DNA from 4 places in the Streptosporangium sp. NPDC049644 genome. Region 3 is predicted to be linked to each of the others. Evidence: riboswitches for the same ligand, from Rfam matches in the RefSeq annotation. Region 3 holds a riboswitch; each other region holds the start of a gene.
What was found. A riboswitch is a leader RNA that binds a small molecule or an ion and turns the genes downstream of it on or off. The one in region 3 is predicted to bind cyclic di-AMP.

Region 1 (5,691 bases), on a different contig from region 3:
ACCGTGAGGTTGAGCCCCTCCTGCTGGGCCCCGTCACGGAGGGTCGTGTCGTACACGTGGAAGCGGTCGTCGGCCATGTCGTTCTCCTTCGCGGTTCGATGATTCGCCGCGCGCTCACTCGGCTCCGAGAAACAAAAAAACCCCTCACGGACGTGAGAGGTCTGCGCGCTGGCGGTGTCCCTTTTCAGCCAGCGCGCCTGCCGATAATGAGCAGACCGTAGAACATGATGCTCTGGAGTCTGCCACACGCCGACAGCATCTGACACATCGATCTTAGGATTCGAGACGCGCGGCCTGCCGACACGGCTCGGCTTCACCCCCGCGACCATCTCCCACCGACCAGAATGAGGCCCATGAAGGCGACCTATCTCGACCCCGCCGTGGGACAGTACCTGCTCGCGCACACCACCCTGCCCGACGACGTCCTCGACGCGCTCGCCGTCGAGACCCGCGAGCTGACCGGCGACAGCGCGGGAATGCAGATCTCCCCCGACCAGGGGCGGTTCCTCACCATGATCGCCCAGATCAGCGGCGCCAGGAACGCGGTGGAGGTGGGCACCTTCACCGGCTACTCCTCCATCTGCCTCGCCCGCGGGCTCGCCCCCGGCGGCGGGCTCACCTGCTTCGACGTGAGCGAGGAGTGGACAGCGGTCGCCCGGAGATACTGGGAGAAGACACAGGTCTCGGACCGCATCGAGCTGAGGATCGGCCCGGCGGCCGAGCGGCTGCACGAGCTCCCCGAGCACCCCGCGGTGGATCTGGCGTTCATCGACGCCGACAAGGTCAACTATCCCCTCTACTACGAGATCCTGATGTCGCGGCTGGCCCCCGGCGGGGTGATCCTCGTCGACAACACGCTGTGGAGCGGCCACGTCGCCGATCCCGGCAGGGACGACGAGACGGTCAGGCACATCCGCGAGTTCAACGACATGGTCAGCGCCGACGTGCGGGTCACCTCGATCATGCTCCCCATCGCCGACGGCCTCACCATGATTCGAAAGCACTGACGAGAACTTTTCCGAATCCGGGGCGGGCGGGAATCTTTCCGATTACTTTAAGCGATGCGGCAAACACGTTGCGCCCACCTGTACGGAGGGAAGGATGACCACATGGCCAAGGTTCTGGATCGACCAACCGAGAGACCACCGCAAGAAGATCTCCGCGACGAACTCGTCAGGCGACTCCCAGAGATGTGCGAGCAATGGCCTGACCGGCGCGTCGAGCTCATCAACGGCCGGATCGTGGTGAGAGAGTTGCCTACCAACAGCCACAACGACATCGTCTTCTGGATTCTCACCCAGCTTCTCGGCACAGTGACCGAGCATGGTTGGAAGATCTGGAACGACATCAAGATCCATCTCGACCCTCAAGCCGAACGCTACCGCCCCGACCTCACTGTCGTGCCACGTAATCCCAGAATGTGGGATAAGAACGAGGTCTACGGTGACGTCACGCTGCTCGTGGTGGAAGTGGTCTCCCCAAGCAGCGTCAACGACGATCACGTCGTCAAGCCGCAAAACTGCGCGTTGGCAGGTGTCCCGCTCTATCTCGTCATCGATGCTTTCGACGAGCAGATCCGGCTCCTCAGCAGCCCCAGCCCCAAGGGGTACCAACAGGAGAACATCGTCAAGTTCGGCGGCTCCCTGAAACTTCCCGAGCCGTGGAACCTCACGATCGACACCGACGAGCTGCCCGAAGGATAGCCCTGTTCACGGAGGAGGTCCGGCCGGATTGGAGACCGGGCCCCCTCCGATTGGGGATCGCTGCGGTGACCGGTATATACGCATTGGCCAGTTCTCCACGCACCTGCCGCCACGCTGCCCCCACTTTGCACATGTAGGACATCGTCACGTCACGGTTCAGATCCCATGCGAGATCCAGCACCCCAAGCCAACCGAGGCCACACGCAGAACGCGGGACTAGCAGATCTTGTGGACCCAGTTGTGCGGGTCCGGGCGGGAACCGTACTGGATGCCCACCAGCTCCTCGCGGATCCTCCCGGTGACCGGCCCCTGGGTGCCGTCGCCGATCGTCCAGGCACGGTCGGCGCCCTTGACCGAGCCGACCGGGGTGACCACCGCGGCGGTGCCGCAGGCGAAGACCTCGGTGAGCTCGCCCGACTCGCAGCCCCGCTGCCACTCCTCGATCGACAGCCGCCCCTCCTCCGCCCGCAGGCCGAGGTCGGCGGCCAGGGCGAGGATCGAGTCGCGGGTGATGCCCGGCAGCAGCGTGCCGGTGAGCGCCGGGGTCAGCAGGCGGTCGCCGTAGACGAAGAACAGGTTCATCCCGCCCATCTCCTCGACGTAGCGGTGCTCGCTCGCGTCCAGCCAGACCACCTGGTCACAGCCCTGCTCGACGGCCTGGCGCTGGGCCACGAAGGCCGCGGCGTAGTTGCCGCCGCACTTGGCGAAGCCGGTGCCGCCGGGGGCCGCGCGGGTGTACTCGGTGGAGAGCCAGACGCTGACCGCCTGCCCGCCGCCGAAGTAGGCCGCCGCCGGAGAGGCGATCACCATGTACTTGTAGGTCCTGGAAGGGTAGTTGACCCCGAGCGCCGGCTGTGTGGCGATCATGAAGGGGCGCAGGTAGAGGCTGTGTCCGGGCGTGGTCGGCACCCACTCGCGGTCGGTCTGGACGAGCAGTTCCAGCGACTCGACGAACGTCTCCTCGGGCAGCTCGGGCATGGCCATCCGCAGTGCGGAGGTGTTGAAGCGGGCGGCGTTGGCCTCGGGGCGGAACGTCACGATCGCACCGTTCTGCTGGCGGTACGCCTTCATGCCCTCGAAGAGCTCCTGCGCGTAGTGGAAGACCGCGGTCGCGGGGTCGAGGCTGAGCGGGCCGTACGGCATGAGCCGGGCGTCGTGCCAGCCCTCGCCCTCGGTGTAGTCGATCGAGATCATGTGGTCGGTGAAGACCTGGCCGAACCCCGGAGCCGCCATTACCTGCTCGCGCTCGGCCGCGGTGCGCGCGTGGTCGGAGAGCTGCACGTCGAAGCTGAGCTTCTGAGCGGTGGTCATGACGCGGATCCTTATCTTGAGGTCTGGCTTACCCTTGGGTCCATTCTGCGTTGGACCGGGTAACGGGAAACTACTGCATCCATGCCGAAAACCGGCAGTGCGGGGAAACAAAAACGCGCCCGGCGGCTCGGAGGAGCCGCCAGGCGCGTCGGGGTCGAGGGGGCGGCTTCCTCAGCCGGCTACTCGCGCGGTGATGTCGTCACCGATCTCCTGGGTGGTCCGGCCGGCCCAGCCGGCCAGCCGCTCGAGCAGGTCGTCGGCGACGGCCTGCTCCACCCGGGCCGCCTCGTCGGCCAGGCCCAGGTGGTCCAGGAGCATGGCGACCGACAGGATCGTGGCGGTCGGGTCGGCCTTGCCCTGGCCCGCGATGTCCGGGGCGCTGCCGTGCACCGGCTCGAACATGCTCGGCGCGGTGCGGTCGGGGTTGACGTTGCCGCTGGCCGCCAGGCCGATGCCGCCGGCGATCGCCGCGCCGATGTCGGTGAGGATGTCACCGAAGAGGTTGTCGGTGACGATCACGTCGAAGCGCTCCGGCTGGCTGACGAAGAACATCGAGGCCGCGTCGACGTGGCAGTAGTCGGTCTGGACCTCGGGGTACTCCACGCTGATCCGGTCGAACGTGCGGGCCCAGAGGTCACCGGCGTAGGTGAGCACGTTGGTCTTGTGGACCAGCGTCAGCTTCTTGCGGGGGCGGGCCACCGCCTTCTCGAAGGCGTAGCGCACCACGCGCTCGACACCGTAGGCGGTGTTCAGCGACTCCTGGGTGGCGATCTCGTGCGGCGTGCCACGGCGCATGGCGCCTCCGGCACCGGCGTAGGGGCCCTCGGTGCCCTCCCGGATGACGATCATGTCGATGTCCTCGGGGCGGGCCTTGCCCAGCGGCGTCTCGACGCCGGGGAAGAGCTTGACCGGGCGGAGGTTCACATAGTGGTCGAGCTGGAAGCGGAGCTTGAGCAGCAGGTCGCGCTCCAGGATGCCCGGGGGCACGCTGGGGTCGCCGACCGCGCCGAGCAGGATCGCGTCGTATCCGCGTAGCTCGTCGAGCAGCGGGTCGGGCAGGGTCTCACCGGTCTCGTGGTAGCGCTTGGCCCCGAGGTCGTACGTGGTGGTCTCCACCTTGGTGCCGACCGCTTCGAGGACCTTCAGGCCCTCGGTGACGACCTCGACTCCGATCCCGTCCCCGGGGATGACCGCCAGGCGAATGTTACGCGAATCCATGCAGGCACCTTACCTGTCCGTCTCGGTGATCGAACACCGATCTCACTCTTCGGACGTGTCCACGCATCCGCCCGCGTGATCACTTTGTCCTTTTTTGCTCCCTATTGACCGTTTCGTGAGGTTTCGTTATCGTCCTCCCCATTCACATTGACGCCTAATCCGTACGGACCATCCCCCTACCGGCCCGTACGGAGCCGGGGAACCACTTTTTTCGGGATCCACCGGGCCCCCGGGAACCTCGCTCCGCCCCGGAGCGCGTTCCCGGCCGCCATCACGGGATTCCTTGGGGCGAATCGGTGCGTTTTCGCGCCGTAGGGCGGCCTCCACGCCCGAGCCCGACAGCTCACCCGGCCGGCCTTATGGAAGGAATCATCCTGTCCGGCAAGATGTACTCTCGCGTCCTGTCCATCCTCGTCTCAGGCGCCGCGGTGTTCGCGGCCTCGGCCATGGCGCCGACGGCGGCACTGGCCGCCTCCCCTCTCCCCTCCCCCGAGACCCCCGCGCTCGGCACCGTCAGGTTGAAGGCGGCACTGAAGAGCGCGACCCCCAAGCCCGCCTGGCAGACGGCCGTGAAGTGGGCCATGTCCAAGCGCGGCACGCCCTACGTCTGGGGTGGCACCGGCAACGGCGGCTTCGACTGCTCGGGCCTGATGCTCCGCGCCTACGGCGCCGCCGGGATCAAGCTGCCCCGCGTCACCAACGACCAGTACGCCGCCTTCTCCAAGAAGATCGCCTGGAAGGACCTCAAGCCCGGTGACCTGGCCTTCTTCAGCGGTCTCGGCCATGTCGGCATGATCACCAGGCCCGGCTACATGGTCCACGCCCCGCGGAGCGGCGACGTGGTCAAGGAGGAGAAGCTCAGCGCCTGGCGCCGGTCCTCCTTCGTCGGCGCGGTGCGCCCCGATCCGCAGGGGGTCAGGTTGACCGAGCAGATCAAACTCGCGACCGACGGATGAGACACGCCGGCTGATCGGCCGAGGGAACCCCGTCGGCGCCGGGAACCGGTTCAGCGAATTGGAGAACCACCGTTGTCCCGGCGGTCCAGGGCGGTCTGGAGCGCCTCGGCGGCCTCGTCCTTGACCTCTTCGGCGTGGTTCCAGGGATACATGTCGTACATGGCGAATCTCGTCTCGGTCGGATGCGAGCAGGGCAATGGTCGAGACTCCGATCAGGGCTCCGACCAGGCCTGATGTCACGGGTCCGGATCACGGACCGGTGATCTGGGCGTGGCGCCGGAGAGTCGCCGGCCCACCCCTGTCAGACCCCGTCGCGGCAGGTTGGGACCTGGCGCATTTCATCTCAGGCTACCTGGCGGCCGGAACGCCGTCTCGCCCGGCGTACACACTTCTCACATATCGAGACGAAAGGTGGCCGTCGCCCCGCGGTGCGGGGGGGGCGGCCCCCCCGGGGGGGAAGTAGTCGGGCAGGGGGGCGGCGACGGCGCGGGCGGCGGCGCGAA
Region 2 (5,691 bases), on a different contig from region 3:
CCACCGGACGGCGACGTGTGTCAGCAGGGGCGACCATGCCCGTCACTCTCCAGCCTAATGCTTCTCTCCAGCCGCCTTACCGGTTGCAGTCGTAAAGCCGCAGGGAAAAACCGACAGGACGATCAGGTGATCACCGTCGCCTTCGGAAATACCAATGCCCGCCCGCTCTCCGGCCCCCGCGCCACCGGCCTCGGAGGGGCGAAGCTCCTGGTGGGAGAGCCTGCCCGCCGGGATGAACAACGCCTTGTCACGGAACCGGAGATCACCGCGGGCGGGTTCATCGCGAGAATGTCCACCGCCGGTGGAACATCCGGATGGAGAGCGGCCCGCTTCATCACCCGGGTGGCAGCCGATGCGACGCAAGCCTGCGGAACAAGACGGATCTTCAACGCTTTCTTGCCAAGAGTACGACCCACTCCGGCGTGGAGTACATAGTCGTAGACCGTATAACCACCAAAGACGATGGGCTCACCGGACAACCCAGGCAACACCGCACACCCGGTGATCCAGCTCCGCGAGAAGACCCTGAACGCGCGACGGAAGGTGAAGGAGAGAAACCCGCGGGCCGTCCCCGGGGATGCCGGAGGCGGGCCGGTCCCGCCATTCGATGACTGGCGTGCGAACCCTCGGCGAGGGCAGAACCGGCATTGGCGTCTCATAGCGGCTTGTGAGCTCTCCTGAGCCCCTTGTCGGCCTCAAACACGAATATTCCGCCGCGCCGGGGCCCGATCATAAGTCCCCCCGCGCCAACCAAGGCGCGGCAAATGATTTTTACGCTTCCGTGGCTTCCGTGGCTTCCGTGGCCGAGGCGGTTACCCGCCCCTAACGATCCCCGTTTTTCTCGTCCGAGCGCGAAATCGGGGCCGACGGTTCAACCGCCGGCCCCGATTTACCCGGAACTACTTGATCTTGACGACGACCGTCCCGGCCACCTTGTCGTGCAGCGCCTGCTGCAGGGGCTTGTCCCACAGCAGCCACAGCACGTTCACGAGGCTGAAGATGTTGACGATCCAGCCGAGGACGGGGATCCAGCTCAGGAACTGCGGACCGAAGAACACACCGCCGCGCTTGAGCGCGACGTCGGAGCTGAGCCCGCCCGGCGGCAGGGTGCTGCCGACGGGCACGATCTTGATGCCCATGACCATCTTGCCGACGGTCTGCCCACCCCTACTGATCATGAAGAACTCGTAGGCGAAGTAGATCGCCGCGGCGATCAGAGAGCTGAGCAGACCCGCGAGGAAGACGCCGCTCCCCTCCGTGACGACGCCCGTCTCAAGGTTGAAACCGGGAGACGTCACGAGGATGGCGGTCAGCACCCCGCTGATGATGAATGTCGGGATCGCCAGGATGATTCCGTCGACGATCCGCGCCACCAGACGCTGCCACCACTCGGCGAGCGGAGCGGGAGCGCCGGGAGGACCGCCGTAAGGCTGGCCGTACCCCTGCTGCTGTCCGTACGCGGGCTGCTGCTGACCGTAGCCGGGCTGCTGGCCGTAGTCGGGCTGCTGGCCGTACCCCTGCTGCTGGCCGTAACCCGGCTGGGACGACTGCTGCCCATAGGTGGGCTGCTGACCGTAGTCGGGCTGCTGACCGTACTGCTGCTGGCCGTAACCCGGCTGGGACGACTGCTGCCCGTAGCCGGGCTGCTGCCCGTAGCCGGGCTGCTGACCGTAGCCCGACTGCTCGTGGGACGCCTGCTGTCCGTAGCCGGGCTGCTGACCGTACGCGCCGGTCCCGCCCTGCTGACCGTAGCCCTGCTGCTGGCCGTACATGTCCGTCCCGCCCTGCTGACCGTACGACTGCTGCTGTCCGTACCCCTGCTGACCGTAACCGGGCTGCTGACCGTAGCCCTGCTGCTGCCCATAACCCTGCTGCTGGCCATAACCCTGCTGGCCGTAGCCGGGCTGGGCCACCCCCGGGCCGGTGTTCGGCTGCGACCCCTCCGACCGATATCCCATGATCGTCACGTCGGGGTCGAGTTCGCCAGGGGCTCGACCCGGGTTGTGCTGTCCGTAATCCGGCTGTCCCGAAGGTGTGCGACTGCGCTCGGGATCATCCTGCGGATACGGCGGCTGTCCGGTGCTCACCGCGTCACCTCACTTAGACTGCGCATGTGGCAAATGTCAGACGCACATGCTTGCTGCTGCACAAGGTATCGACATAGGAATCAACAGTCACCTTTCCAGTCAGTCATCTCTAAAGTCATCAGAGTCGGGCTCGTGTGTCAGGTGCAGCAGCATCCGAGTGTTTCCCAAGGTATTGGGCTTGACGTGCTCCAGATCGAGGAACTCCGCGACGCCCTCGTCGTAGGAGGCGAGAAGTTCGGCGTAAACCTCCGGGGCGACGGGCGTGCCCTGGATCTCCTGAAATCCGTGCCGGGCGAAGAAGTCGACCTCGAAGGTCAGGCAGAAGACCCTGCGCAGCCCCAGTTCGGCGGCCGTGCGGATGAGCGCCGAGACGATCCGATGGCCGATTCCCATCCCCCGGCGGGTCGGATCGACGGCAACGGTCCGGATCTCGGCAAGATCCTCCCAGAGGACATGGAGCGCCCCGCAACCGAGGATCATCCCCTCAGCGTCGGTCGCGACCCAGAACTCCTGGATGTCCTCGTACAGGGTGACGGTGGCCTTCTCCAGCAGGCGCGGGCCGGCTCCACCGTAGGTGTCGACGAGCCGCCTGATGGCGCGGACGTCCGGGGTGCGGGCGCGACGGACCGTGACCGCCGGGGTGACGCCGGGAGCGGGTGATTCCCGCCCCTCTCCCTCGGATCCGGTTCGCCGCTCCCCTTCTTTCCCGGGGTTCGCGAACGGCACGGGAGAATGCTCCGCAAGCTGCTCCATGACCGATCAGCGTACGTCCTCTCCGGCCTTCAATTACGGCTCATCCTTAACTCCGGCCCCGAAGGCATCACATGACCCTTGGTAGTTGGTTTACCACGCTGGGCGCACGACGCCTCCGATGTGTCGCAGCTCATCTTTGGCACGGTCCCGGACCAGGGAAGACCCGCGCCGGGACCACCGCGAGGAAGGCAAAGGCAGCGTAATGGCCATGTTGATCATATTGCCATGTGATCTTTCCGTGACATTTCAGTTGCGAAACCTCTACTGAGTTCGCAGTTCTGGTTGAGCAGGAACCACGAGTGCACTAATCTCCGTGCTCGATGTCAGAGACGTAAAAAGCCTGACCCGCCGAATCTCCCGACCAGGGGAACCGGGGACCCACCACGTCCTTCGGGGTGAATCCGAGTGCCACCGGCGCACCCGGTAGGGCTGCCTCCGGCCCGAACCCGTCAGCTAACCCGGTAGGCGGCCGAGGAGAGGAGCCCGTTGGTGAAGCGCATGCGCGACCGCGCAGGAGAGCACGCGGGCGGCGACGCCCGCTGTCGAGAACGCGCGCCGCGGAGGCGGAGTCGCCGCATGGCGGTCATCGGCCTGGCGTTCGCCATCATGACCCTCGGCACCCCCCTGGTCTCGGCCACGGCGGATCCCGAGCCCAGCCTCCAGCAACTGGCCAAGCAGGCCGAGAAGCTGCACGAGGAGATCGGCACGCTCGCCGAGCAGTACAACGGCGAACGGGTCAGGCTCAAGCAGGCCCAGCGAGCCGCGGAAAGTGCCAAGAAGACCCTCGCGACGAGCGAGTCGGAGCTCGCGACCCGGCGCACCAAGGCCACCCTCCTCGCGCAGAGCAACTACATGTCCGGCGGCCTGAACTCCGGACTCGCCTTCACCCAGGCGACCGACCCCGACACCTTCCTCGACCAGGCCACCACCAACTACGCCCTCCAGCAGCAACAGAGTGAGGAGGTCGCCCAGGTCGGCCGGGCGATCGAGGCCGCCGAGCGGGCACAGGCCAGCGCCAAGGCGAGGACCTCGGAGGTCAAGGCGCTCCTGGAGGAGATCGATGGCAAGCGCAGCAAGATCGAGCGACTGGTCGCGCGGGTCGAGAGCGACCTGTTCAGCGAGGTGCGCACCAGGGCCGTCAGCAACAGGGGTGCCCGGGTGAAGGTCGACGTGCCCATCGTGGGCAGCGGCAAGGCGGCGGAGGCGGCCCGCTGGGCGCTCACCCAGCAACTCAAGCCGTACGTCTGGGGCGCCGAGGGCCCCAACTCCTTCGACTGCTCCGGGCTGGTCATGTGGGCCTACCAGAAGGTCGGCATCAGCCTGCCGCACTACACCGGCAACCAGTGGACCGCGGGCACCCACATCTCCAGAAACGATCTGCGCCCAGGCGACCTGGTCTTCTTCTACAGCGACCTGCACCACGTCGGGATCTACATCGGCGCGGGCCTGATGGTCCACGCGCCCCGGACGGGTGACGTCATCCACATCGCCACGATCGACAACCGGCCCTTCGCCGGCGGGGTGCGGATCGCCGACTGAGCGGCCGAGCCGACCGGCCCTCGGCAGGAGCGCGCCCGCTCCTGCCCGGCGAACCCTGCCCTGCCGAGGGCCGGTCGGGCGGTGCTCCCCGGAGTCGCGCCCCCGGGACTCGTGCCCCGCGGGTGCGGTGGCCGACGACAACGCGGCGAGACGCCACCCGACCGCAGTGGGCGAAGCCCCAAGGGAAGGGCCTAGATCAGGCGGCGGCGGGCCGCCCAGGCCACGGCCTCGATCGCCGTGGCGACACCGATGCGGTCGCAGATGCCTCTGAGCCTGCGCCTGACGGTCCGGCCGCTGATATCGAGGCGGCGGCCCACCCTGTCGACGGTGACACCCTTGGCGAGTTCAGCCAGCAGCACGAGGTCGTCGTCGCTGAGACCGATATCACCCATGCCCAGGGGGCTGTCGCCATGGCGAGAATCCACTTCTGGATATGCCATCAAGAGTCACTCCCCCCACTCTGGAAACCGGGCGTGAGACGCCGGAAATGAATACCGTCCGCCAGGAACGGTAAACGCCTTGTTCAAAGGTCGTCAAGTTCTACTCTTCATAGCGCGCACCCACTATTGACATACTAGGTGCTACGTGAAGTACTCATGATATGTCAGTGCCTTTGGGGTTAAGTCACGGCTGTGCCCCCGCACGAGCCCGCAGACGCCCCTCTGGCTGCGACGACAGAAGCCCTGGCAGAACAAGGTTTTGCCGGAACCGTCGTGGCGGCACGCGCCCGCGGGGCCGCATCCTCGGCGGAAGCGAGCCGCCCGCTTTTCCCCGGGAAAATCGATCTCATCGTGACGCTCTTCGACGGCCACGCCGGCTGGCGCCTTGACGGCACCTCGCGGAAAACTCTGAAATGGGAAGCCTGCACGAGCACCTTTGCGGCATTCGCGAAGTATCGGGTGCCGACGATGGGCGTCAGGCGATATTGGACATGCTTAAAAGGGAGTTTCTGCGCTATGCAGAAAGCCGTCCGAAATTGCATGGGGAGAGTGAGCGCGGCCCCACGGTTCCCGGCCCATCGGGGTTCACCCCGTCCGCCCGGGCGTCGTCCGCGCGCCGCGCTCGCGCCCATGCGGGCCGGCACGGAGCCGTGCGAGACGGTGTGGGACGGCGCGGAAGTGCCCGCGAGGTGGGTGAGGGCGCTACCCGGTACGTCGGCCGGGGCTCGAAGATGCGCGCCGAGCCCGACCGGCCCGGAGACCCGGAGACCCGGAGACACCGTCCCGGGCCGTCGCCCGGGCTTCGGTCCCGGCGGACAGCGCCCGGCGGGAGGCAGCGGGGGGGGGGCGCGCGGGGGGCGGGGGGCGGCCCG
Region 3 (5,691 bases):
CGCTGTGCGCGTCACCTCGATCGCGCTCGTACGCAGCGCCCTGCCCGGCCGTACGCGCTGGACGCGGAAGATCCCCGCGGCACTGTTCGTAGCCGGACTCGCGCTGCTCGCGGTCGGGGCCGCGCGACCACAGGCGTCGGTCCCGGTGCCACAGACGTCGGCGACGATCCTGCTCGCCTTCGACACCTCCGGCTCCATGTGCTCCACGGACGTCGACCCCAACCGCATCACCGCCGCGAGGAAAGCCGCCGCCGAGTTCATCGAGTCGCAGCGGGGCGGGCCGCGCATCGGCCTGGTCACCTTCGCGGGCACCGCGGGTCTGCTCGTCCCGCCCACCGACGACACCGACTCGCTGATCGAGGCGCTGGACGGCCTCACCGTGTCCCGGGGCACCGCGATCGGGCAGGCCGTGCTCACCTCGATCGACGCGATCGCGGAGGTCGACCCGTCGGTCGCCTCCACCGGGGCGAACCCCGGCGGCGGGTCGGGCTACGCCGCTGCCGCGATCGTCGTGCTCACCGACGGCGCCAACACCCAGGGCGTCGACCCGCAGCTCGCCGCCCAGGAGGCGGCCCTGCGCCGCGTCCGTGTCTTCACCATCGGCTTCGGCACCACGAACCCGGCCCCGATGGTCTGCGACAACTCACAGTTCGACGGCCGCGGATTCGGCGGCTGGGGCGGCGGCTTCGGCGGTCGCGGCGGATTCGACAGGGGCCGCAACCCCCGTGTCATCGACGAGCCCGCACTCAAACGGATAGCCCAGACCACCGGCGGCTCCTACCACCGCGCTGAGAACGCCGACCAGCTCCAGAGCGCCCTCGACGCCCTCCCCGGCAGCTTCACCGTCATCCGGCAACAGGTCGACACCGCCCCCGCCTTCGCCGCCGGGGGCGCCGCCCTCGTCACCGCGGCCCTGTCCCTCTCCCTCTGGTGGAATCGCCCCCGGACACCGACCCGCTGACGTACCCGTGGCCGCAACGCCTCAGCGGCCCCCGCGGGGACGGCGCTAGTACATCGAGATGTGCGGGTGGTCGTAGTGGTTGGCGGTGATGCCGCCGCGGTTGGACATGGTTCTCCAGCCGGAGCCGTGGTTGATGCGCTGGCGCCAGATCACGTACTTCACCCCGAGCTTGGCCTTGTTCTTGATGGCCCAGGCGGCGATCTCGTCGCCGAGCCGGAGATTGGCGGCCGAGGGCATCGTGCCGCCGGTGCTCATCATGAAGTCGCAGGCGCGGCCGAGGGGGTGCTCGCCGCCGTCGTTCGCGGACCGGTAGCAACCGACCGAGTACGGGAGGTCGAAGCGTCTCTTGACGGCCTCACGCATGATCCGGGTCCGGTCGGTGATGTTGTCGGCGCCGGTGGGGAGTTGCGGGGCCCAGCTGCCGTCGGCGCGGCGCCCGGAGCCGACGGGGGCGAGCTGGTCGAGCTTGTTCTTGATGTCCTTGATCACGTCTTCGACCTCGTCGCGCTGGGTCTGCATCTCTCTGGCCTCCTCACCGATGTCGTCGGTGAGCTTGGCGGCCGTCTCGGTCGCCCTCTTCCTGCGTTCGAGGCTCTCGGCGAAACCCTGCAGGTGGGCGCTCTGCTGGGCGGTGAGCTGCTCCATCACCGCGGCTCCCCCCATGTCGTCGGCGAACAGCAGCGCGGGCAGGCCGCCGGTGCTGCTCTGGTAACGGAGCTGGACTATGGAGTCGACCTGCTTCTCCGCCCTGGCGTAGAGGTCCTCGGCCCTGGCCAGGTTCTGCTTGGCGACGGCCTCGGCCTTCTGCGCCTTCTTGAGGGACTCGCGCTTGGCCGCGTAGGCCTCGATCAGCGAGTCGACCTTCTTGCCGAGTTTGGCCAGCTCGGCGCGGAGCTTGGCCTCGGTCGGCTTGGGCTCCGCGCTTCCCGCGGTGGGGGCGCCGAGGGTGAACGTGGCGATCAGGCTCGCACAAAGGGCCAGAGCCGCATGCCGACGGAACGTGGGGGACGGGGCCGCCACGAACTCTCCTCTCCTTCCGCCTACCGGGTTAGCTGACGGGTTCGGGCTGGAGAACGCCCTTCCACCGAAGTGGTTTCACCCCAGGTGCGGTGGTTCCCCGGCTCCCGGGCGATGCGCCTGGGATTAGGCATATCGGCTGTTGCAGCCGATGTGGGAAGGATAGTAGTGGTAAACAGAGGGTCACGCGACTTCAAGACGAGACCAATTGGTGATCAGTTCGTGACAACAGAGCGCAGAAGGTGTGCTGCCTCCTCGGGCAGCACGTCGTTCACGAAGGCGCCCATGGCCGACTCGGAGCCGGCGAGATATTTCAGCTTGTTCGGCGCGCGGCGGATGCTGAACAGCTCCATGTGCGCGTACGACAGGTCACGACCGGTGTTGACCGGCGCCTGGTGCCAGGCCGCGATGTAGGGCATCGGCACGCCGAACAGTCCGTCGAGGCGGCGGAGCACGTCGGTGTAGAGCGGTCCGAACGCCGCGCGCTCCGCGGGCTCCAGGCCGACCAGATCGGGGACCTGCCGGTGGGGGTAGAGGTGGACCTCCACCGGCCAGCGGGCCGCGGCCGGGACGAACGCCGTCCAGTGCTCGTTCGAGGCCACCACCCGGATCCCGGCCTCCCGCTCCGCGGCGAGCACGTCGGCGAACAGGTTGCCGCCGGTCCGCTCCCGGTGCCGCCCGGCCGCCCCGAGGGTCAGCCTGGTGCGCGGGGTCACGTAGGGGTACGCGTAGATCTGGCCGTGCGGGTGGAGCAGGGTGATGCCGATCTCGGCTCCCCGGTTCTCGAAGCAGAACACCTGCTCCACGCCCGGCATCGCCGACAACTCCGCCGTACGGTCGATCCAGGCCTCCATGACCAGCTCCACCTGCTCGGGGGGGAGCATCGCGAACGAGGAGTCGTGCTCGGCGGTGAAGCAGACCACCTCACAGCGGCCGATCCCGGGGCGGACCTCACTCAACCCGCCGACCTGCTGATAGTCCCCCAGACGGGTGGAGAACGAGGGGAACCTGTTCTCGAAGACCGCCACGTCGTAGGCGGCGGACGGGATCTCGGTGAGGTTGCCGGAGGTGGAGGGGCAGAGCGGGCACTCGCTGGCCGGAGGCAGGAAGGTGCGGCCCTGGCGGTGTCCGGCCACCGCGATCCACTCCTCGGTCAGCGGGTCGTAGCGCAGCTCGGAGGCGGTGGGGCGGGGCGGCAAGTCGCGTCTGTCGACCGCTCCGCGGTCGGCGTCGTCGCGGTGGTCGAAGTAGAACAGTTCCCGGCCGTCGGCCAGGTGGGTGATCGTACGCTTCATCGGCCGACGCTCTCGCTCTCCTGCTGCGGTTCTGTGATGATCAGCTCTCCCACCGAGGCGGCGAGCTCCTCGCGGGCCTCCCCGGTCAGGCCGGAGTCGGTGACCACGACGTGGGCCTGGGACAGCTCGGCGATCGTGCTGATGCCGACCGTGCCCCACTTGGTATGGTCGGCGAGCACCACCAGGCGGTGCGCGGAGGCGACCAGTTCGCGGTTGGTCTCGGCCTCCAGCAGGTTGGGTGTGGTGAACCCGGCTCTGGCGCTCATCCCGTGCACGCCGAGGAAGAGGGTGTCGACGTGGAGCCCCCGGATCGCCGTGACCGCGACCGGGCCGACCAGCGCGTCGGAGGGGGTGCGGACCCCGCCGGTGAGCACGACCGTGCGGTCGGCCCTTGGGGAGCGGTGGAAGACGTCGGCGATCCGGATCGAGTTGGTGATCACGGTCAGCTCGGGCACGTCGGTCACATGGTGGGCGAGCGTCCAGGTCGTGGTTCCCGCGGAGAGTGCGATGGCGGTGGCGGGCCGGACGAGCCGGGCGGCCCGCCGGGCGATCGTCTCCTTCTCCGCCTGCTGGCGCGCCGACTTGGCGGCGAAGCCCGGTTCCTCGGTCGAGCCGGAACCGGCGGCGGTGGCGCCACCGTGGACCTTCTCCACCAGTCCGCGCTCGGAGAGCACCTCAAGGTCGCGCCGGATCGTCATGTCGGACACGCCGAGCTCCCGGACGAGATCGGCGACCCTGACCCCGCCCCTGCTCCGCACCCTCTCCAGGATCGCCTGCTGCCGCTGCTGGGCGAGCATTGACTCACTCCCTTTAATTCACCAGATTCCACCAAAATACCACAGTGAGTATCGGGAAATACTGTTGAATTGTGGTGGTCGTCCGCTCACAGCCGCTCAAGCTCCGCCATGATGTTCGCCCGTGCCGCCTCCTCCAGATCGGCGATGTGGAAGATCGCCGGAAGGTCGAGCAGCGAGCGCAGCACCGCGGCCCTGCCGGACCTGAAAGCGTCGTCGGGCACGAAGGCGTACTCCTCGCGTACGGCGGCCGCGTAGGCGGCGTAGATCTCCGGCACCGCGCCCAGGATCGCCAGGTCCGCGTCGGACAGCACGGCCCCGTCCGCGTCGCCCGGTGCGGGGGCGTGCGTGACGGTCAGCCTGACCAGCCGGGCGACCGTGGCCACCGCCTCGGGGGAGAGCCCCGTCTCCGGCAGCGCGCGCTCGGCGAGGATGGCGCTCCGCTCCTCGTTGTCGCCGCGCCGCGGGTCGTAGACGGCGTCGTGGAACCAGGCCGCCAGCCGTACCAGGTCCGGGTGCTCGGCATGAGAGGCCAGGGTGTCGATGTGGGTGAGCACGGCCTCCAGGTGGGTGACGGTGTGATACCTGCGGTGCGGCTCGTCGTACCGGGTGATCAGTTCACGGCCCAGGGGTTCGGCCTCGGGACCGGCCAGGGACCGCCAGCGGGCCATCAGCTTCTCGCGCATGAGGGTGAGCCTAGGGAAGATCCTCAGAATCGGGGCGGACGCACCCGCGGGAGGCGCTGATCGTCAAGGTTGGGGCAACGCACTCACCGGAGCGGGGTGGGTCGCGGTTCGGGCCTTGCGCGCCGGGCGTCGCAGGAGGAACGTGAAGGTCTGAACCGGTGACATCGAGTCCCGTACGGGTCCGGAACCACGGAGGCCTGCGCTCGCGGGACCTGGAAGGACCTCAGGGAAGGGGTGGTCGGCATGGCCAGAAGATCACGTAAGGGCAAGGCCCGCAAGAAGAACAAGGCCAACCACGGCAAACGGCCGACCGCTCGCTAGCCGTACCGACCACAGAGGCCGAGCACACGGAGACGGGCGGTCACGCGCGGCGGCCCCAGGAGGCCAGCAGCCGGGCCTGCGCGTCGGTCTCGGAGGGCACCTTCCGGTGCTCTCCGGCCTGATGCTCCCCGAGGGCGGCGGCCTGCCGGTAACCGAAGCCCGCGTCGGCGAACCAGGTGGCGCAGGCGGTGACCAACTCCGGGTCGAGCCGCTCGTCGGCGCCGATGGCGCGGGCCAGGTCCCAGGTGTGGATGAGGGCGTCGGCGAACAGTTCGGTGATGTACTCCCGGCCGGGCACGTCGCCGAAGGGCAGGTGGACGACGCGGTCGAGGACCCGGTGATCGATCGCCGCCTGGACGGCGGGCACGGCCGAGGTGTCGAACGCCTTGATGGGGTCGTCGCCGAGCAGGTCGCCCTCGAAGACGTCGCCGATCTCCGCGTGGGTCCGCCCGGCCAGCAGCTCGGGAGCCCACAGGTTCTCGCCGACCACGTGGTTGACGAGGGAGCGCACGTCCCAGTCGACGCACGGTGTCGGATTCTCCCACTGGTCGGGGCCGATGCGGTGGACGAGAGCGCCGAAGTCGTCCAGCGCGCGACGGTAAGCCTCGGGTACGTCG
Region 4 (5,691 bases), on a different contig from region 3:
ATCCTCGGTTCCATGCCCGCCGCCTCGGTGCCGCCGCCGCTGAAGGGGATCGCCAGATTCGACCCTCGCAAGCGCGCCAGGCTGGGTGGCGCGCCCATCGCCGCGCAACTGGAGACCGACAAGAAGTTCCGCGAGCTGGTCGCGGAGACGCTGACCGCGGGCTGGCCGGAACTGATCGCGAGCCTCGCCGAGGGCGCGGTCCCGCCGGCCGCCGAGCCCGTCATGGTGGCCGCGGCCGCCTACCTGACCCGGCCGCCCGGCTGGGCGGACATGGTGGAGGCGGCCCGCGCGGACCTGGAGCGATCGGCCGCCGCCGCCGAGGACTCCGCGCAGGAGCAGACGCTCTCCCGGCTGCGCGAGCAGTTGGCAGGCCAGAAGAGCGCGGCCAAGGAGGAGTCCGAACGGCTGCGCGAGCAGCTCAAGGCCTCGCGCTCGGAGGTCTCCGACCTGCGCCGCAGGCTGCACGAGGCCCGGGAGCGGGCCAGGGCGGCCGAGGCGCGTGCCGCCGAGGCCTGGGAGGCGGCGGAGGAGGCGAAGACCGCCGCGGTCTCGGCGGGGAGCAGCGTGGAGAGCGAGCTGCGCCGCCTGCGTGAGCGGCTGGCTGACGCCGAGCGCCAGCTGGAGTCGACGCGCAGGGCGGCCCGCGAGGGCCGCAGCGTGGAGGACACCAAGGTCCGCATGCTGCTCGACGCCCTGCAGGACGCCGCCGCGGGGCTCCGCAGGGAGCTCGCCCTGCCCTCCGGCATCCACCGTCCCGCCGACTCGGTGGCCTCGGTGGCGCCGGGCAGGCAGGGGGTCCAGGCGGTTCCCGCGCGGGCGCTCGCCGACGACGACCCCGCCCTGCTCGACCAGTTGCTCGCGCTGCCGCAGATCCACCTGATCGTCGACGGCTACAACGTGACCAAGACCGGTTACGGCACGTTCACCCTCGCCGACCAGCGCAATCGCCTCCTCACCGGCCTCGGTGCGCTCTACGCGCAGACCCGAACCGAGCTGACCTGCGTCTTCGACGGCGCCGAGCTGAACGGGCCGGTCCCGGTGTCGGCCCCCAGGGGGGTGCGCGTGATGTTCAGCGCGCCGGGGCAGATCGCCGACGACCTGATCCGCCAGCTGGTCCGCGCCGAGCCCACGGGACGCGCGGTCGCGGTGGTCTCCTCGGATCGGGAGGTGGCCGAGTCGGTCCGCAGGATGGGTGCCCGGCCGGTCCCCTCGCTGCTTCTTCTCAGGCGTCTGGGACGGGCGTGAACCTTTTCCGGTGATGGCGCATCGAACTACCGGAAGGTATTTCGATCTCCCCAGGGGCACTCGATGAAGAAGATCATAACGCTCGCCGTCGCCGTGCTGGCCATCGGGGCGACCGTCGCCACCCCCGCCGCGGTCGCGGCGGCCGGCATCCCCAAGGGCTTCCTGCTCTATGAGAAGGACGCGGCGAAGAAGCCCGCCCTCGCCGAGAGCAGCTGGAAGGTCAGCGACTCGGCCAAGGTCCGGCTGGCGATCAACCCGTGCGACCGGGCCACGCTGGCCAGAACCGGCCGGACGGCCGCGCGGACGGTGACCTACACCAGCGTCCCGGACTTCCAGAAGGTCGAGCAGGTGATCCTGTACCGCTCGAAGGCGGCCGCCGCCGGAGCGGTCGCCCAGGTGCGCTCCGCCCTGACCGCCTGCCGCTCCAACACCAACGGGGGCTCCGCCTACCGCTACGTCTCCTCGCGCCTGACCGGGCTCGGAGACGAGGCGCTGAAGGTCTCCGGGCAGGTCTACTACAAGGGGAAGGCGGGCGTGGGGGGTGACCGGAGCGTGCTGGTCAGGAAGGGCAACGCGGTCCTGGTCTACCTCTGGGCCGGGGAGTACTACAAGCCCGCGCGGAGCGACTGGGCCACCCAGTTGCGCGACGCCAGAAAGATGACCGGAAAGATCTGCGCCGTCGCCGACTGCTGAGGGGCGCCTCCGGGGTATCGGGGCTGCCACCTGCGGCAATAGCGCAAAACATGTGAAAAGGTGATCTAAACCTTACTTGTTCTGTACTATTCGCCGCAGGTCTGTGCAGTCTGGAGGCGTTGACGTGGCCGTGGCGGGTATGCCGGTTGGACTCATTCGGATACCGGTGGCGGCCGGGCTCGCCCTCGCGATGCTGATGACGCCGGTGAGCGGGGCCTCCGCGGAGCCGAAGCCGACGCTCGCCCAGGCCAAGAAGAAGCTGGAGAAGCTCAACGAGCAGGCCGACCAGATCGTCGAGAAGTACAACCAGGCCTCGGAGAAGTGGAAGCGGGCCAGGAAGAAGTACGTGACGCTGAACAGCGAGCTCGCCCGGCAGAGCGAGCAGGTCGCCGGGCTGCGCAAGGAGCTCGTCGCGATGGCGGTCAGCACCTACCAGTTCGGCGCGGTCAACAGCTGGGAGGGCATGGTCTACCAGACCGACCCCGGCGCGCTGCTGAGCGGCCTGGCCTCGGTCGACCAGATGTCGGCCTCCCGGGCCCAGTCGCTGAGCGCCTTCGACGAGGCCACCAAGGCGCTGCGGCTCAACAGGAACCTGGCCAAGGGCGCGCTGAGCGAGGCCGACGAGACGCGCGACGAGCTGGCCAGGGAGAAGGCCAAGGCCGACAAGATGGTCAAGGCTCAGACGAAGCTCCTGCGCGAACTCAACGTCTTCAAGGCGGGCAACCCCGAGAGCGGCGGAATCCAGTACACCGGCTCCGCCTCGGGAAACGCCCGCGCCGCCCTGCAGTTCGCCTTCGCGCAGGTCGGCAAGCCCTACCAGTACGGCGGCACGGGGCCCGGCGGCTGGGACTGCTCGGGCCTGGTCCAGGCCTCCTGGCGCAGCGGCGGAGTCAGCCTCCCCCGTACCACCTGGGAGCAGTGGAGCTGGGGCGCCGGCCGCAAGGTCTCGCTGAACGACCTCCAGCCGGGCGACCTCATCTTCAGTGAGGGCCTGGGCCACGTCAGCATGTACGCGGGCAACGGCCAGATCGTGCACGCCCCGCAGACCGGCGACGTGGTCAAGGTCGTCCCGCTCTCGGCCTACGGCCGTCGCCTCGTCGGAGCCGTCCGCCCCTGACGCACGGCGCGCGGGTCCCGGCGGCCGGAAAACCGGGTGCGCCGCCCGCGGCGGCGCTGTCAGCATCGGAAAATGATCACTTCATGGATGCTCGACGAACTCGCCCATGCCGGTCCCGAGCACCTCGACGCCGCGTTCGTCGCCGGGTTCGACCGCAAGCAGGGCAGGCCCGATCCGGGGGAGGACCTCGCCGCACTCGCCGGGCGCGGCCTGGGGGAGACGGCGACGGTCGTGGAGCTCGGCGCGGGGACGGGGCAGTTCGCCCTGGCCGCGGCGCGTCGGTTCCGGCGGGTGGTGGCGGTTGACGTCTCCCCGGCGATGCACGACTTCCTGACCGTCCGGGCCGCCGAGGACGGCCTGGCCAACCTCGAGTGCGTGCGGGCGGGCTTTCTCTCCTACGAGCACGCGGGGCCACCCGCGGACGCGGTCTACACCCGTCACGCCCTTCATCAGCTCCCCGACTTCTGGAAGGCGGTCGCGCTCGACCGCATCGCGCGGATCGTACGGCCCGGGGGCGTCCTGCGCCTGCGCGACCTGATCTTCGATTTCCGGCCGGCCGAGGCCGACGCCGTGCTCGGCCGCTGGCTCGACGGCGCGGCCGGCGATCCCGCGCTGGGCTACACCCGCGAGGACTACGCCGAGCATCTGCGCACCGAGTACAGCACCTTCCGGTGGCTTCTCGAACCGATGCTCGACGCAGCCGGGTTCGAGATCGTCGAGGCGGACTTCAGGGAATCGATCTACGGCGCCTACACGTGCGTCCGGCGCTGACGCGTGCCCGGCGGCGAGGGAGGGCCCCTCACGGCTTCAACGGTGAATGATGGTAAATGTGATGAACATTACAGAAACCATGATTTGTCGGGTGTGATTCCGGAGGTGTGACGAGGGTCATATCTCAATAGCATAAATGGCCATTAAGCAGGGGTAACAGGAAGATCACGAAGGCTTGTCGATCTTCTTGTTTGGCGAATGCTTTGCCGAAAGTTGGAGATCGGGGTAACTTCTGGCCTCGCGACGTGCAAGCCATGCCGTCGCGGTGAATGTCGGTCTTCGGGCCGGTGTCCCTATAGAAATCCAACCGGCCGCCGCTCCCCTGCCGGGGGACGGACCTCATCGCGGCGGCCCGCCGAATCCATGCAGCCAGGAGGCATGGAACCGGGGACCCAAAAGGCCCGAGACAACGTGGCCAGGGGTGAATCAGCGCATTTGCGCTGTAGGGCATCTTCCCAGCCCGAACCCGTCAGCTAACCCGGTAGGCATCAGTGGAAGCACCAAGGAGAAATCCTGTCTACCACCCCGTGTAACACCCGTCTGTCGCGCCTTTTCCGCCTTTCCCTCGGCGGTATCGCCCTCACCTTGACCGCCTCAGCCGGAGCGGTCACCCTGGGGTCGACGGCGGCCGGAGCGACGACGGACAGCACCCCTGAGATCCTGGTCGACACCGCGGCCGGAGTCTCCGAGCAGACCGATCGGGCTGCGCACAAGGCCAAGGCCGGTACCAAGGTCAAGACCAAGATGAGCAGGGCGGCCCTGCAGAAGGTGCGGGCCCGCAAGGCCGTCTCGACGGCCAAGAAGCAGATCGGCGATCCGTACCGGTGGGGTGCCTCCGGTCCCGGCGCGTTCGACTGCTCGGGGCTCGTCAAATACGCCTGGCGCAAGGCGGGCGTGTCCATCCCCCGGATCACGCACAGCCAGTACCGGGCGATCAGGAAGAAGGTCTCGTGGAGCCACCTGCGCCCCGGTGACCTGATGTTCTTCAGTGGAAAGGGCCACGTCGGCATGTACGTCGGCAAGGGCAGGATGGTCCACTCGCCGAGCAGCGGCAAGACGGTCCGGATCGTGAAGCTGGAGGGGTACTACAGGTCCTCCTTCGCCGGAGCGGTCCGGCCCGGAGCCTGACCCGGGCAAGGGGCGCCGGCCCCGTTCCTCACATGTGGAGGGGCGGGGCCGCTCCGTTTCCGGCAGGGGCCGCGAGCGTGCCGCCCGGGCGGATCCGTGCCTCCGGCAAGGAGCGTCGCGATGCCGGTCGATTGACGGCCCCCGGCCCGGAGGCCGGAGCACCGGCCGGCATTCCGATAACATCGACTCGTTATGTCCGTCCCGAAGGGGCGCCGCACCGTGCTCGCCGGGATGCTGGCGCTGATGAGCGTGGGCCCGTCGGCCGGGACGGGACCTCTCCTGGCCGGAGCCGGCCCGCTTCCTCGTGATCCTCTCCAGCGCGCCGGAGAACTCCCCGTCGACCTTCGAGACCTGTGGCCCGGCGCCGCCGTCGTCGTCCGGGGTGAGCATTCCCTCGTGATCGGCCACGACCTCGCGCCCACCGTCCTGCGAGACCTGGCCGCCAGGGCCGACCGGGCCCGTCGCGCGGTCGCGGCGATCTGGGGGCCGGTCCGAGCGGTGATCCTGTTCCCCGCCACCGATGCCGAGGCCGCGGCACTCGCCGGAGCGGAGAGCACCCGGGGCCTGGCCGCGATGGCGACCGCGGACCGGGTGATCGTCCTGCCCTCGGGTTACGCGAGGCTCACCATGACCGGCAGGGACGTGGTGATCACGCACGAGCTGGTGCACGTGGCCACCGGTGCGACCCGTGGCGGCCGGGTGCCGATGTGGCTGTCGGAGGGCTTCGCCGACTACGT

Region 1: linked by a shared signal. The riboswitch ahead of AB0J58_RS08735 (C40 family peptidase) and the one ahead of AB0J58_RS23205 (hypothetical protein) in region 3 are both predicted to bind cyclic di-AMP.
Region 2: linked by a shared signal. The riboswitch ahead of AB0J58_RS29280 (NlpC/P60 family protein) and the one ahead of AB0J58_RS23205 (hypothetical protein) in region 3 are both predicted to bind cyclic di-AMP.
Region 4: linked by a shared signal. The riboswitch ahead of AB0J58_RS12580 (C40 family peptidase) and the one ahead of AB0J58_RS23205 (hypothetical protein) in region 3 are both predicted to bind cyclic di-AMP.

Annotation. Positions count from the first base shown of each region.
Region 1 is NZ_JBFAOJ010000011.1:7-5,697, reverse strand. It holds gene cimA (citramalate synthase) at 1-77, opposite strand, end outside; gene AB0J58_RS08755 (O-methyltransferase) at 354-1,007, shown strand; gene AB0J58_RS08750 (Uma2 family endonuclease) at 1,110-1,703, shown strand; gene AB0J58_RS08745 (branched-chain amino acid aminotransferase) at 1,920-3,014, opposite strand; gene AB0J58_RS08740 (3-isopropylmalate dehydrogenase) at 3,186-4,232, opposite strand; cyclic di-AMP (ydaO/yuaA leader) riboswitch at 4,374-4,604, shown strand; gene AB0J58_RS08735 (C40 family peptidase) at 4,619-5,188, shown strand.
Region 2 is NZ_JBFAOJ010000063.1:29-5,719, reverse strand. It holds gene AB0J58_RS29290 (RDD family protein) at 900-1,958, opposite strand; gene AB0J58_RS29285 (amino-acid N-acetyltransferase) at 2,187-2,840, opposite strand; cyclic di-AMP (ydaO/yuaA leader) riboswitch at 3,177-3,324, shown strand; gene AB0J58_RS29280 (NlpC/P60 family protein) at 3,417-4,379, shown strand; gene AB0J58_RS29275 (LuxR C-terminal-related transcriptional regulator) at 4,571-4,771, opposite strand.
Region 3 is NZ_JBFAOJ010000042.1:8,292-13,982, reverse strand. It holds gene AB0J58_RS23210 (VWA domain-containing protein) at 1-961, shown strand, start outside; gene AB0J58_RS23205 (hypothetical protein) at 1,007-1,981, opposite strand; cyclic di-AMP (ydaO/yuaA leader) riboswitch at 1,985-2,121, opposite strand; gene galT (galactose-1-phosphate uridylyltransferase) at 2,194-3,273, opposite strand; gene AB0J58_RS23195 (DeoR/GlpR family DNA-binding transcription regulator) at 3,270-4,070, opposite strand; gene AB0J58_RS23190 (metal-dependent phosphohydrolase) at 4,157-4,753, opposite strand; gene AB0J58_RS23185 (TIGR03086 family metal-binding protein) at 5,115-5,691, opposite strand, start outside.
Region 4 is NZ_JBFAOJ010000016.1:119,155-124,845, reverse strand. It holds gene AB0J58_RS12600 (NYN domain-containing protein) at 1-1,245, shown strand, start outside; gene AB0J58_RS12595 (hypothetical protein) at 1,309-1,938, shown strand; gene AB0J58_RS12590 (NlpC/P60 family protein) at 2,078-3,055, shown strand; gene AB0J58_RS12585 (class I SAM-dependent methyltransferase) at 3,128-3,826, shown strand; cyclic di-AMP (ydaO/yuaA leader) riboswitch at 4,170-4,329, shown strand; gene AB0J58_RS12580 (C40 family peptidase) at 4,412-4,954, shown strand; gene AB0J58_RS12575 (hypothetical protein) at 5,147-5,691, shown strand, end outside.